One region of the Marinococcus halophilus genome, then DNA from elsewhere that is predicted to be linked to it. Evidence: predicted binding sites of a transcription regulator. Region 1 holds the regulator's gene; the other holds the start of a gene.
The links. Region 1 encodes Rex, which represses fermentation and respiration genes when NADH is low (regulators of the CRP and FNR family bind a similar motif). Its sites were predicted from a motif close to TTGTGAAATATTTCACAA; they were not measured.
Positions count from the first base shown of each region.

Region 2: a site for Rex is predicted at 2,463-2,480, ahead of fadX (fatty acid degradation protein FadX). Genes of this name have one in related genera too.

Region 1 is NZ_FVZD01000004.1:4,476-11,989, reverse strand. It holds gene groL (chaperonin GroEL) at 1-603, opposite strand, end outside; gene groES (co-chaperone GroES) at 648-932, opposite strand; gene B5066_RS01235 (CPBP family intramembrane glutamic endopeptidase) at 1,278-2,003, shown strand; gene B5066_RS01230 (DUF4305 domain-containing protein) at 2,005-2,193, shown strand; gene B5066_RS01225 (redox-sensing transcriptional repressor Rex) at 2,262-2,909, opposite strand; gene B5066_RS01220 (ABC-F family ATP-binding cassette domain-containing protein) at 3,080-5,020, shown strand; gene tsaD (tRNA (adenosine(37)-N6)-threonylcarbamoyltransferase complex transferase subunit TsaD) at 5,080-6,099, opposite strand; gene rimI (ribosomal protein S18-alanine N-acetyltransferase) at 6,086-6,547, opposite strand; gene tsaB (tRNA (adenosine(37)-N6)-threonylcarbamoyltransferase complex dimerization subunit type 1 TsaB) at 6,544-7,254, opposite strand; gene tsaE (tRNA (adenosine(37)-N6)-threonylcarbamoyltransferase complex ATPase subunit type 1 TsaE) at 7,235-7,514, opposite strand, start outside.
Region 2 is NZ_FVZD01000006.1:1,370,389-1,377,902, forward strand. It holds gene B5066_RS12930 (hypothetical protein) at 509-916, opposite strand; gene B5066_RS12935 (DUF4181 domain-containing protein) at 1,307-1,714, shown strand; gene B5066_RS12940 (hypothetical protein) at 1,803-2,003, opposite strand; gene B5066_RS12945 (hypothetical protein) at 2,101-2,304, opposite strand; gene fadX (fatty acid degradation protein FadX) at 2,585-4,183, shown strand; gene fadD (long-chain-fatty-acid--CoA ligase FadD) at 4,173-5,696, shown strand; gene fadE (acyl-CoA dehydrogenase FadE) at 5,741-6,946, shown strand; gene fadB (3-hydroxyacyl-CoA dehydrogenase/crotonase FadB) at 6,993-7,514, shown strand, end outside.

The sequences.
Region 1 (7,514 bases):
GTACGGGGAAGCATAGCCGCGGTCAAACTGCATACCTTCCACAACTTCAAGCTCTGTTTCAAGGCCGCGGGATTCTTCGACTGTGATAACGCCGTCGTTTCCTACGCGCTCCATCGCTTCTGCAATGATCTGGCCGATTTCTTCAGAGCCTGCGGAAATAGCACCGACCTGCGTGATGGATTCTTTGCCTTCAATTGGCTTGCTGACGTTACGGAGTTCCTCGACCGCTACCTTGGTCGCGTTCTCCATACCGCGGCGGATACCCATTGGGTTCGCACCGGACGTAACGTTTTTCAGGCCTTCCTGAATCATTGCCTGGGCGAGCACGGTTGCTGTAGTCGTACCGTCACCGGCAATGTCATTCGTTTTGCTGGCAACTTCGGATACAAGCTGCGCACCCATATTTTCAAAGTTATCTTCGAGTTCGATTTCTTTGGCGATGGTTACACCGTCATTGGTGATAAGCGGGGAACCGAACTTTTTCTCCAAAACAACGTTACGGCCTTTCGGTCCAAGCGTTACTTTTACAGCGTTTGCCAGTTCGTCCACACCGCGGAGCATCGCGCGGCGGCCATTTTCACTAAACTTAATATCTTTAGCCATGATGAAATCCTCCTAATGAAATATTGATTTCGAAATGAAGCTGATTACTGAACTACCGCGAGGATGTCGCTTTCGCGAACGATCAAATATTCTTTGCCGTCGTATTTTACTTCTGTGCCTGCAAACTTCGAATAAACGACGATATCGCCTTCGCTTACTTCCGGCGTTACGCGTTCACCGTTGTCTTTTAAAGCTCCGGAACCAACAGCCACCACGCGTCCTTCCTGTGGTTTCTCCTGGGCGGAGTCCGGCAGCACAATACCGCCAGCAGTTTTTTCTTCTGATTCCACTTGTTCGAGTACGAGTCGATCACCTAAAGGCTTTAACAAAGAAAACAACCTCCTTAGAATATTTTCATCGTCCGTTATATGTAACGGAAACGACAGTAACACCATTTTGTTAGCACTCATTAAACCCGAGTGCTAAACCCAATTATTATATTAATCAACCTGGGCTTTGTTTGCAAGAGGGAACCGAAAATTTTTTCTGTCTTTTCCCACTCCGGTGCTTGATGGCACCTGCATTCACATTCCCTGCTGCTCTCTTTGTTAACCTTCTATTTGAAAATTGTCATAAATTCGCAGTTGCTCTCTTTATTATTCCTGCAGAGACCTGTGATACAATAGGAGCGTTCTAACACAGATTTAACCGAAGATTAGGAGTGATTTCCTTCCATGGCCGCACGTTACTGGAGCATTGTTATCATTTACGTACTTATGCAGCTCTCGGGCATCGTTGCCGTTCCGGCTCTTTTAGCTATAGGCAGCTTTGATTCCGACCAGCAGGCTTCATACTTCTGGATTTTTGCAAGCTTTATTACCGCTTTAATTGTCATTTTGATTTTGTTAATCCCGGAACGCGGCCAACAGCTCGCGTTTAATAAACCGAAGATGCCATGGCCCAACGCTACTGCCTGGATTTTCATCGGCTTTGCCCTTGCCTACGCCGGTCAGATTGTTGCCGGCCTGATTGAGCAGAACCTGCTCGGCATTGATTCAGCCTCCGAAAATACGGCGCAGATTATCGAGCTCGTTAACAGCATGCCAGCCTTTGTAATTATCGTGGCGGTGATCGGCCCGATTCTTGAAGAGCTTGTATTCCGTAAAGCTATATTTGGCTCCCTGTACAAGCGCACAAACTTTTTCGTTGCCGCCATCATCAGCTCTTTGATATTTGCTGCTGTGCATTTGGATTTTACGCACCTGCTCGTTTATACCATGATCGGCTTTGTGTTTGCTTATTTGTATGTTAAAACCGGACGGATCATTGTGCCGATTATCGTTCACTCTGTCATGAACGCGTTTGTGGTTGGCATTCAGGTACTGTTTCAGGATGAAATTGAGCGTATTATGCGTGAAGCCGAGGGTGCACTCATTCTGCTTGTTCAGGGGTTGATGTAATATGAAAGCTTCCACCGCTGCCCTTTTTTACTTTGTGCTGGGCGGAGTGCTGCTGATGTTTACGTATTTTTCCGTCAGCGAGTCCTCCTGGTCATTCTGGAGTATTCTGCTTGCCGCCTTTGCTGCCTATGACTTCGTTATGGGCTTCAACTATCTGCGCCTCATGGCAGAGCAGAACAAAAAGAAATAGCAAAAGGGACCAGCCAGTATTCGGCGGTCCCTTTTTAATAGATTAATATACGTCTTCCCCCGGCAGCCCTATTCGCTGTCCAGCGGATAATTTTTCAGAAAATACACGAGTGTCTGCAGCTCGATGGCAAGATCGATATGATGCACGCGTACAGATGCCGGCACGGATAAACGTGCCGGCGTGAAATTTAAAATACCGCTGATGCCTGCCTCCACCAGTTTTTCTCCAGTTGTCTGGGCGGCGGCGGATGGCACCGTGAGCATCGCTACGGACACGTTATGTTCTTCAAGCTTTTCTGCCAGATCGTCGGTGTGATACACCGGCACATTTCCAATCTGCTCGCCCACCATATCCTTATTAATATCAAATGCAGCCACAATCCGAGTGTTTTCATTTTTGGAGAAATTATAGCGAAGCAGCGCTTTGCCGAGATTCCCGACACCAAGAAGCACGACGTCCGTTGCCTCGTCCTGGTCCAGGGTTTTCCGAAAAAACGACAGCAGATACTGGACGTTATAGCCGTAGCCTTTTTTGCCGAGGGCACCGAAATACGAAAAATCCCGGCGGATCGTTGCCGAGTCCACTTTCACCGCCTCGCTCAACTCCGTTGAAGAAACGCGGGTTTTGCCTGTTGCATACAGGCTTTCTAGAAATCGATAATATAGGGGCAGCCGCTTTGCGGTTGCCTGCGGAATTTTTTGCTGGTCTGTATTCATAGTTATTTCCACCTAAATGTATTGTCATCGTCTGTAGACAGTATAGCATGTGTCCCCGTGAAAACGTACCGAAACGCTTGTCATGCACGAGACTTATCCTGTTTCGCGTTTCACGGAAAAGTACGATACACTGATATTATCAGAGTTGTAATTAAAGGAGCTATATAAATATGATTTTACTTCAATGTTCGGCTGTCACCAAGTCTTTTGGGGCAGAAACCGTACTTGATCAAATAAAACTTGAAGTCAAGGAAGGCGAGCGGGTCGCCCTGGTCGGCAACAACGGGGCCGGCAAATCCACCCTTCTGAAAATTCTTGCTGGCGAATCCTCGTATGATTCCGGCTCCGTCACGATGCCAAAAGGCACGACATTCGGATACCTTGAGCAGCATACCGGATTGAACAGCGATAAAACCATGTGGGATGAAATGCTCGATGTTTTTACCCACCTTCAAAAAGCTGAAGCCGAGCTGCGCCGCATGGAGGCAAGAATGGCTGAGCCCGACATTATTGATGACGCCAGAGCCTACGAAAAGCTAATGGCCGATTACGATCAGCGCCAGCAGGAATTCGAAGCCCGCGGCGGCTACCGCTATGAATCCGACATCCGCACGGTGCTTGCCGGCCTTGGCTTTGGCAGCTTCTCTCTCGACACACCGGTGCAGTCACTGAGCGGCGGCCAGAAGACCCGACTTGCCCTTGGCAAGCTGCTGCTGTCCCGGCCCGATCTCCTGATTCTTGACGAGCCGACCAACCATTTGGATATGGATACCCTCCGCTGGCTCGAACAGTATTTAAGCAGCTATCCGGGTGCTGTCCTGATCGTCTCCCACGACCGGTATTTTCTGGACCAGATCGTGACGAAGGTGTATGAAATCATTCATAAAAAAGCCCGCTTATTTTACGGCAACTACAGTGCCTTTCAGGAAAAACGGGCGGAACTGTTTGAACAGGAAATGCAGGCCTATGAAAAGCAGCAGAAGGAAATTGCCGAGCTTGAAGACTTTGTGCAGAAAAATATTGTGCGCGCCTCTACGACAAAACGGGCCCAGAGCCGGCGGAAAAAGCTCGAAAAAATGGATAAGCTCGACAAACCGCAGCGGGACGGCAAATCTGCCTCCCTGCGCTTCGACATTGACCGGCAGAGTGGCAACGATGTACTAAAAGCAGAAGACCTTACCTTCCGCTTTGGCGACAAGGCGCCCGTCTTCGAGCATTTAAATGTCCGGGCCCAGCGTGGCGAGAGCATCGCGCTGATCGGACCGAACGGGACGGGCAAAAGTACCTTTTTAAAAACGATCAAGGGAGAGCTTGAGCCGGATGCAGGCCATATTCAGCTCGGAAGTAAAGTAGACCTTGGCTATTACGACCAGCAGCAGGCCGAACTGAATTCAGGCAAAACCGTGCTGCAGGAGCTGTGGGACGAATATCCGCTTGAAAACGAAAAAGACATCCGCACGGTGCTTGGCCAGTTTTTATTTACCGGTGAGGACGTGCTGAAGCAGGTATCTGACTTAAGCGGCGGGGAAAAAGCGCGCCTTTCGCTTGCTAAGATGATGATGCAGAAGTCGAATTTTCTGCTGCTCGACGAGCCGACCAACCATCTCGATCTTGACAGCAAGGAAGTTCTTGAAGACGCCCTGATTGATTATCCGGGCACCATTTTGTTTGTTTCCCACGACCGGTATTTTCTGAACCGGATTGCAACCCGTATCCTTGAAATGGGAAATGGCGATGTCCGCAACTACATCGGGGATTATGACTATTATCTGTTCAAAAAGGAAGAAGAACGGGAAAAAGCGGCGCTCCAGGCTGAGCGTGAAGGGCCAAAGCCTGAAGACACCGGGGCAGCAAAATCTTCATTTGCAGACGACAAAGCAGCCAAGCGTGAGGCCCGCAAGCGGCAGCGCCGCATTGAACAGATTGAACAGGATATTGAAGCCAAGGAACAGCTCGTCGAGGAGCAGGAAGCTGCTCTCTTCGAACCTGACGTATATGAAGACCATGAAAAGGCAGCTGGTTATCAGTCGTCGATTAACGAATTAAGAAGCGAGCTCGACCAGCTGATGGAAGAATGGGAAGAGCTGCAGCTTGAAGAATCCAGTTCCTAGATCATTCCCTTTACACAGCAAAGCCCGTGGCCTCAGTAGAAGAGGTCACGGGCTTTTTGTTACATATGGAGCGGCAGGCCGGGCACGCCGTTTAAATCCATGCTGGAAAAGTTTCCCTTTTTCCAGTTGATATAGGCGGCAGCACCGATCATAGCCGCATTATCAGTACATAAATGCAGCGGCGGAATCTGCAGCTTAACGCCGCTTTCTTCGAACTTCTCTTTCATTGCTGCCCGCAGGCCGCTATTGGCTGCCACACCGCCTACAACCATTACCTGCTTCGCCTCACAGGCCGCTGCCGCCCGGGCTGTTTTTTCCGTCAGCACGGTAATAACGCTCTGCTGGAAGCTCGCCGCGACGTCTTCCGGTGCCCATTCTTCTCCGCGCTGGCGGGCGTTGTGGAGCGTATTCATGACAGCTGATTTCAAGCCGCTGAAGCTGAAATCATAGGACCCCTCCTCCAGCCAAGCCACAGGAAGCGGTACAGATGGATCGCCCGTCTTAGCCAGCTTATCGAGCTCCGGCCCTCCAGGATACGGCAGGCCGAGCGTGCGTGCAACTTTGTCATATGCTTCCCCAACTGCATCATCTCTCGTCTGGCCCAGCAGTTCGTACTGTCCTTCTTCCCTGATCAGCACAAGCTCCGTGTGACCGCCGGAAACAACGAGCGCAAGCGCAGGATATTCCCACTCTGCCTCCAGCCGGGTCGCCTGGATATGGCCGGCTATATGGTGGACGCCGATCAGCGGCAGTCCCTTTGCGTACGCTGTCGCCTTCGCAGCATTTACCCCCACAAGAAGCGCTCCCACAAGTCCGGGCCCTTCTGTAACCGCCACGGCGGATAAATCAGAAAATGTACTATCAGCTTCCTCGAGCGCCTGTTCCATTACCTGAGTGATGGATTCCGCGTGATGTCTCGAAGCGACCTCCGGCACAACTCCGCCAAAGCGTTTATGGCTTTTCATCTGGGAGAGAACGACATTGGACAGAATCTCCGTGCCGTTTCTGATCACCGCAGCGGCTGTTTCGTCACAGCTCGTTTCCACAGCCAGAATATCTATTGGTTCATGCTCGTTCATTCATATTCACCCACATTACTATCGCATTTTCATTATTATCCACATAATAGTTTTTTCGAACGCCGCCAGGCACAAACCCAAATTTATCGTACAGGTTCCGGGCGGTTTCATTGGTTTCACGCACCTCGAGCGTCATCGTCCGGGCACCGTACGTGTAGGCCAGTTCCATCAAATTGGCCAGCAGCTCCTGCCCAATTTTCCGGCCGCGGTAGCGTGAGTGTACCGCAATGTTTGTCACATGAGCTTCGTCGATGACAATCCATACCCCGCAGTAGCCGACAATTCTGCCATCAACTTCTGCCACCAGATAATGGGCAAACTGGTTGTTATACATCTCGTTTTCAAACGCCCGCCGGCTCCACGGCATCGAAAAAGCGTTATGCTCTACCTCCATTACGTTATCGATATCGTCGGTGCTCATCAAACGGATCAGTATTTCTGCTTTCATTCGGATCTCCCACTTTGGGCCTTCTGCCAGTTTTTTTCCGCTTCGGCAAGCTGGGCGTATTCCGGGACTACCGCATGAGCTTCCCTTGGCTCCCCGATAGTTCGCGCGACACGGATGATTTCTGCAGGCCGTGGGGTCTGCTCCGCCCAATCCGCAAATACTGCCCGGCTGCCGAGTTGTTCCTGGATCAACGGCCGCCGGGTATCTGTATCTTCTCCGACAAACAAAACGTTTTCCTGCCGTTGGTCGAGCATCCCGAGCCATTCCGAAAGCAGAATGATTTGATCATCGGCCTGGCGTTCCACGATATTTTTTGTCGTTTCTCCAGAAAACGCCGCGGTATATACCTGATTTCTGCGCGCATCTATCAGTGGAGAAACGAGGCCAGGAAATCCAAGACCGTTTTGGGCAAACATCTGCAGGGTCGACACAGGATAAAGAGGGATATTTAAAGCCCAGGCCATCGATTTAGCCGTCGTTACTCCTATGCGCACTCCGGTGTATGATCCCGGACCGGTAGTCACCGCTATTGCCTCCAAATCACCCGGAGCTGTCCCGCTCTCTTTCATCAGTGATTCCACAGCCGGCATCAGACGGATGGAATGGTTTTTTCTAATATTGGTGGTGTACTCCCCGAGGATTTTTTGTTCATCTGCAAGGGCAATGCCCAACACATGCGTTGAGGTGTCAATTGCGAGCATTTTCATCGTTCTGCAACTCCTTCATCTTTTCCTTCCACCGCTCGCCCACGGCCTTCAAGGTCAATTGCCTGCTCGTCTCCCCGGTATATTGTATCTCTACCTCCAGGCGGTCCTCCGGCCATTGTTCCAGGCGGATCGGCCATTCTAGAAGCGAAACTCCGCCTGCCTCAAAGTATTCCTCAATCCCGATTTCCTCTGCTTCTTCCTCTGAAAGACGGTAAAGATCAATATGAAACAATGGCAGCCTTCCTTCGTATTCTTTAACG
Region 2 (7,514 bases), on a different contig from region 1:
AATGGCTAGTCCTTTTATGGGCATGTATTATGTATTTTTTCCGCCACGTCCATAGATATAACCACACAAAAAACCTGGCGTGGGTATCTTTTTCCGGGTCTCCTGGTGAGCAATCTTCTCTAACTTTTTTGAGGAGCAGAAGCAAACCTATTACTTATTCTATAAATGGAATGATATAAAAGATCAAGAAAAACATGGTTCTTCCGCTTTAGGGAAGGGAGCGCCGCAGCCAAACCTGGCAGGGTGAGAAGAATCATCACAAGTAAGATCCCGGAGATGCTCTGGTAGAGAGAAAAAGAACCCTCCTGCGTGAATGGGGGGAGCGATTCGATTGGGTGAAGTCATAAGTATCAAATCCTTCAGAGAGAGGAACACAGCACCGAGCTATGCCTCAGCTCGTTATCGTTTAGCATAAACCATCGAATGGGGGAACACCGCATATGTCTCTCCTTTCGTATAGAGCGTTTATCTTTGCGATTCTATAACTATTTGTGAATTATTAAACCTTTTAATTCAATGATTCCAATCTATATGATTTTATTTCTCTTATTTTTCCAGACTTTGCCGTGCTGCTAAATACGTATACCTCGCAAAAATCAATTTTTGTGTCATCTGTTAATGAAATTAACCCGTTTATTGAAGCGAATTTCCCGTGTGTGATTACTTGATAAATTTCGATACAGTCAATGCCTGCTCTATTTTCATTCTGCAAAGCAGCAATTAATGAACCCCGCCCTTCTATTTTTTGTTTGTCTTTTAACTGGTACCATGTAATAGATTCATCCGAATATTGCTTAATAATTTCAATCCGCTGTTTTAATACTGCCACTGTAAAATCGATCACTATTTGTTTTCTTGGGGCATTACCGCACCCCTCGGGAATGATTATCTTCGTTTCATCTGATGAACTGTCCAATGAATTCAACCTCCTAATACGACTGAATATATTCGGAAGTACTCCTTTTAATTTGAATAGCTTATTGTCTTTATGCTATCCAGTTTAGCATAGAGCGTTACTTAAAAATTACTATTTTGAAATATAGGGAAAAGGCACCCTTTAGCTTTACAGGGTTAGTTACCAATCACTTTCAGGGTTATTTTACATATTTTTAACGGGGAGGAGAGGGCACCACCATACCACTCCATTTCCAGAGGCAAAATGGGGTGTTTGGTGTGTGGTCCATAATTTAAGATTTTCAGACGATTTTAATTTTGGAATAATCTTTAGATGTTCTGTTAGGTGTAAAAGCACCTAGAGATCATATTATTAATTGTTATTATAAAAAAACAGCAGGGGAGAAGCCTAATGGATGAAAACCTATGGTTTATCGTGGAACTGTTCTCGAGCTTATTGTTGATAGGGGCCGTTATGTCCTTAATGATGAATATGACACGGCGATGGTATGTGAAACGCAATGGGCAGGAGCGCTCCAAACACTATGCGAATAATACTCATCAAAAAGTAACGCGGTGGTTTGCCATTATTATCGTTTTTCTTTTGCTCTCCATTACTAACCTTGGAGGAGTTCCGATTCATTTGACCCTTCTATTCGTTGTTGTTCCTCTTTTCTTGTTGTATATGACGTTCGGAACGTACTTATGGAAGAAAGAAAGCGATAATAAAGATGATTATTGGTACGACTGGAGGGTCGCAGGAGGAACGTTCATATGTCTGGCACCTGTCATGATAGCGTATCAATGGTGGATGACGTAGCAGTCTTTACGAACGGAGAGTAATAAAGAATATAATATTGCTTCTTTACTTGTAGATAGAAGTAATTGGAACATATGAAATACGTTTTCTATTGTTCCTTCAGGGGAAATGTTCGACGAACCCATGCCCCGATCCCGAGGATCACTCCCAGGCCCAATGCCATTTCGATTCGATCGGTCCAGTGCGTCCAAAAGTTCTGGCCATCCAACAGATTATTTATGCCATTAATCCCTACTTGAAGGATCATCGTCAGTACACAGATCCCAATGATCATACAGAAAACTTTCATTTCTGCACCTCCTTACACATGCTTCTTCCCAGCCTCGTCAGGGAAACAAGTGGAAAAAGATCATCACTAAAAGAATAATCCCTCCCGCCAACCACCATCAGTAGAAGGTACGAATGCTTTCCGTCCATTCCAAAACCCCTCGGATAAGAGCATGAATGCCTATGCCATAGCCTAACAACAGCAATCCAAGGCTGGTGTAATCAAGAGCTATTAGCAGAAGAACGACAGCCATCAGCAACATCCCGGCCGTCACAAGCGGGTATAATTTTCGTTTCGGTAAAGCGCTTCGAGACATGGCCATGGTTACTTCTCCTTTTTAATGGGCATAATTCCTAAAAATTCCTCAATGTCTTCATACCCAATCTTTGGGGGGGTTATCCATCGTTATCTTTCGATCACTACTATTTCTCAAAATGGACATATCAGACAGCAAATTTTGAATTATTTCCATAAAGCATATTTTGAAACCGTTTACATTTATTGTATAAAATGATAAATTTAAAACTGTAGGATGAGGATAAAGAAGGGGGTACATTTATGGTGAAGGTATAGCAGGATAAATACTGTAGGGAGGTTGGGACATGCAAGTTATTTCATACAATGATTTGAAAAACATTATTACCCCTGGAGATATTATTTCCGTCGCAGCTTTATCTGTCGGAAATTTACCAGCAGAAATATTAAAACATGTAGTGGAGCAATACGATGAAATGGGAAGCCCGGATAACCTTACGTTTATCATGGCAAATGATATAAGTGATTACGAGGGCGGGATTGATCTTGATGCTTTCGTTCAGCGGGGGATGATTAAACGGTTAATAACGAGTTTACTCACAGCCTCACCAGCTACTATTGAGGCGATTAAAAATAACGCAATTGAAGCGTATTTTTTCCCACAGGGAATTCTCGCCGTACAATATCGGAATCAGTCCGTTTCCTCCCCGGGGATGATTACAAAAATAGGTTTAAATACAAGTGTTGACCCTAGAAATTCAGGCGGAATGGTTAATGATGTCACCACCGAGCGCTTAGTCTCTGTATTAGAAATCAAAGGAGAAGAATATTTACACTATGACTTTCCTGGCATTGATACAGCTCTTTTACGGGGAACTTACGCTGACGAAAAAGGGAATATTTTTATGACTCATGAGTCCCATTTGGGAGAAGGATACAGTGTAGCGGCCGCCACCCATCAAAATGGCGGAAAGGTGATTGTTCAAGTTAAAGAAATTGTTCAAAGCGGCAGCTTTCCCCCTCATGATGTGTTTATTCCCGGTGAACTCGTGGATTACGTTGTTATAAACGAAAACCCTGAATATCATAAGCAGGTGATGCAGACTTATTATGATCCTGCTTTATCAGGTCATTACCGGGTGAGTAATATACAGGAGCAGCCTATGAAGCTTAGCTCCCGTAAAATTATTTTAAGGCGGGCTGCCCAGTTTTTAAGTGAAGGGGATGTAGTCAGTATTGGATTTGGTATAAATAATGAGCTGCCAAATGTATTAATAGAAGAGCAGGCGGAGAATTTGGTTCAGCTTAATATTGATACCGGCATATTCGGAGGAATTATTGGCAGTAAAGACCGTTTTGGAATGAACTATAATCTCGACGCAAGAATGCGACATGAGCTGACATGGGACTTTATATATCATGGCGGCCATGACATAGCCTATCTCAGTTTTGCGGAAATCGACCGGTGGGGAAACGTAAATGTCTCTTGTTTTGGCAATAAAAGGAGCGGAAGTGGCGGGTTTATAGACATAAGTCAAACTGTGAAGACTATTATTTTTTCGGGAACTCTGGTTGCGGGCAGCCAGTCTTGTTGTGAAAATAACCAGTTGATCATTGAACAGGAAGGCCACTCGCATAAATTTGTAAAAAATGTACAAAGTGTAGATTTCAACGCAGCGTATTCGAGAGAACTGAATCAACAGGTTTTTTATGTAACTGAACGCGCTGTATTCCAATTGGTGGAGGAAGGCTTAAAATTAATTGAAATCAGTCCGGGGCTGGATTTACAGAGGGATATTCTATCAAAGGTGGATTTTGATCCTATTATTTCTGACGAGTTGAAAATTATGGACCAACATATTTATCAAAATGATTGGGGGGAATTGAAGCAATCGATCCAACATCGGAATCATATTGATAAAGGAGAAGATAAATATGAATTATGATTGGATTAAAACAAGATCAGATTTTGACAGAGTGAAAGCAGCAATTATTGATCCGGGCAAGGGTACAGAATGGTCGTATCAGGATTTAAACATCCGGGCAGAGAATTTAGCGAATTATTTGCAGGATCAGGGAGTAAAACGCGGGGATGTAGTCGGTATATTCGCACCTAACGACGTGGCAATACTGGATTTGCTGTTCGCCTCGTTTAAACTGGGGGCCGTTTTCCTACCTATTAACTGGCGGCTGAAATCCTTAGAGATTGAGAGCATTATTTCGGATTCTAATGCCAGGCTGATTTTTTACGCCTCCAATCATCTGGAGTCTCTGAGAGGAATCCCTCAAGAGTTGATTCATATGGATATCGATTCCCCGGAGTATGATGACATTGTTAATCCTGAAAACCACCGCCCGTTTAAAAGTGTCGATGTAGAAAGCGACGACCTTGCATCTTTAATATATACGAGCGGGACCACAGGATTACCAAAAGGGGTTATGTTCACCTACGAGTCGTTTGTTAATAACATGATCAATACCGCGTTGACGTATAAAACACATGCCGGTTATACAACGATAGTATCAACTCCAATGTTTCATGTACTGGGATTTAATGATTTGTCGCTGCCGTTATTAATGGCTGGCGGAACATTGATTCTGCACCGCTATTTTGACGGGAAGGAATTAAATGATCTGATGGTAAAATACCAGCCCGATTATTTAATGCTCATACCAACCATGTATTATGGCATGCTGGCAGCTGGCAATTTTGATATTCAGGGCTTCAAAAATGTTGAGTTCTTAATACAGGGCGGTTCTGCACCGCTTCCGGCTGTACAGAAAAAATTTGAAAGTATGGGTTACACATTAGTCAATGGCTACGGTTTAACTGAAGCTCCACTTGTTATGGTTAATACACCTGATAATGCAATAAAAAAACCAATGAGTATTGGCAAGCCTGTTATGTATATGAATGTGCGCCTGCTGGATGAAAATCACAACGATGTTGAAACTGGTGAAATTGGGGAATTGGCCATCAACGGTAAAAACGTTACTCCAGGTTATTGGAACAAACCGGAAGAAACAGAAAAATCATTTGCAGGCGAGTATTTCTTAACAGGTGATTTAGCCAGGCAGGATGAAGATGGAGATATCTTTATCATCAACCGGAAAAAGGAACTCATTATTACCGGGGGAGAAAATGTTCTGCCTTCCGAAGTGGAGGGTGTATTAGCAGAACATCCGCTTGTGAGGCAAACGGTGGTAGTAGGATATGAAAGTCCTGAATTTGGAGAATCTGTTTCTGCAGTAGTGCAATTGAAAGAGGACGATCCGGATTTCGAAGCCAAACTGGACAAACATGTGAGAGAGCACCTGGCCGGCTACAAGATACCGCGAATGTATCTGGAAGTGAAGGATATACCATTAAACTCCACCGCGAAGCCTGACAGACTGGAATTACAAAAAATGGTGAATCAAAAAGCACAGGAAGAAAATCAGAAAAACGAATTGTTTTAAGCGATTTTTTGAAAGCGCTATCAGAATATACTGGAGGCTATACTATGGCTGAAAAACAAGCACTGATAAAAGAATTATATCCTGAAGATTTATTAAATATTTCTAAAGAGTTAACTGAAGGAGAAGTTCAGTTTTTAAAACAACTCAATGATCTGCTGGAAGAAAAATACCGGGATTCAATTAATGATCACTGGGCTAATGCAACAGTGCCTGAAGATTTTTTTAACGATATGGGTAAACTGAATTATTTCAATAACCCTCTGCTGTTTGAAGGGCGGGAGGGTGAACGGACGACGAGTCAGCTGTTTCAGTTTTTCATGTTATATACAGTGGCAAGGTTTGATGTTTCATTAGTTACTTTGATGGGCGTGCATCAGGGTTTAGGACACAATGCGTTCCTGTTTGGCGGAAGCAAAGAACAAGTGGCGTATTATGTGCCGAAATTACAATCTCACGAACTGAGGACCTGCTTTGCTTTAACCGAACCTGAACACGGGTCGGATGTAGCTGGTGGTTTAGCAACTACGGCTAAGCGCGAGGGTGATAAATGGGTAATAAACGGTGTGAAAAAATGGATAGGCGGAGCCCATATTTCGGATGTTATACCAGTTTTTGCTACAGATGTGGATACAGGTAAACCAAAGGGATTTATTATTCGGCCTGATCAGGACGGCGTGGATATGGATGTTATTGAAAATAAAATCGCTTTGAGAATTGTCCCGAATGCTAATATTCACTTAAACAACGTCGTCGTCCAAGAGGAAGACAGGCTGCAAAATATTAATGGCTTCAAAGACATTGCGAAAGTGCTGTACTCCACACGTGCTGGCGTGGCCCATATGGCGACAGGAGCGATAGCCGGGACCCTTCGGGCAGCTCTGGATTATGTGACCGAACGTAAACAATTTGGCAAAGAACTCAGCAAATACCAGTTAATTCAGGAGAAATTGGCAATGATACAGGGAAATCTATCCCATGCAATGAGTCTGTCTGCGCAGCTTGCCCGGATGCAGGGGAACGGGGAATATGATGAAGTGGCAACCTCAACCGCAAAAATGATGAACGCCTTAAGATTAAGGGAGTCTGTTGCAATGGGACGAGCCGTTACAGGTGGCAACGGTATTCTTGCCGAATATGATATCGCGAGGTTTTTCTCTGATGCCGAAGCCATTTACACCTACGAGGGCACTCATGAAATTAATGCCTTAGTTATTGGGAGAGCATTAACAGGGGATTCTGCATTTATATAACTGCAGGGAGCGGCTAAATAAATTTCAGAAATATGGAGGTTATTTCATGACGATGAGAAAAGCAACCGTTTTAGGCGCGGGGTTAATGGGCAGTCAAATTGCCGCCCTTTTGGTTAATGCAGGTTTAAAGGTGAAGCTGCTGGACATAGCAGTTGATGAGAGCGATCCAAACAAGATTTCCAAAAAATCATATGATATGATTACTGATCCAAAACGGCCGCAGTTATTTGATTTAAACTTCGCCTCTAATTTGACTTATGGCAATTTTACAGAGGATTTAACTGGGCAGGATGACTCGGATATTTTTATTGAAGCGGTAAAGGAAGAAGTGGAAATAAAGCATAGCATCTGGGATCAGGTGAGACGTGTTGCCAAAGATGATGCGTTATTTGCCACAAATACTTCAGGTATTCCCATAAAGGCAATAGCCCAAGTCTTTAATGATTCGGAGCAGGAAAGATTTTTCGGCATGCACTTCTTCAACCCGCCCCGGGTTATGAAGCTGGTAGAAGTGATCCCTGGATCTAATACGTCCCCTGAAGTCACAAATAAAGTCCAGGCCTTTGCT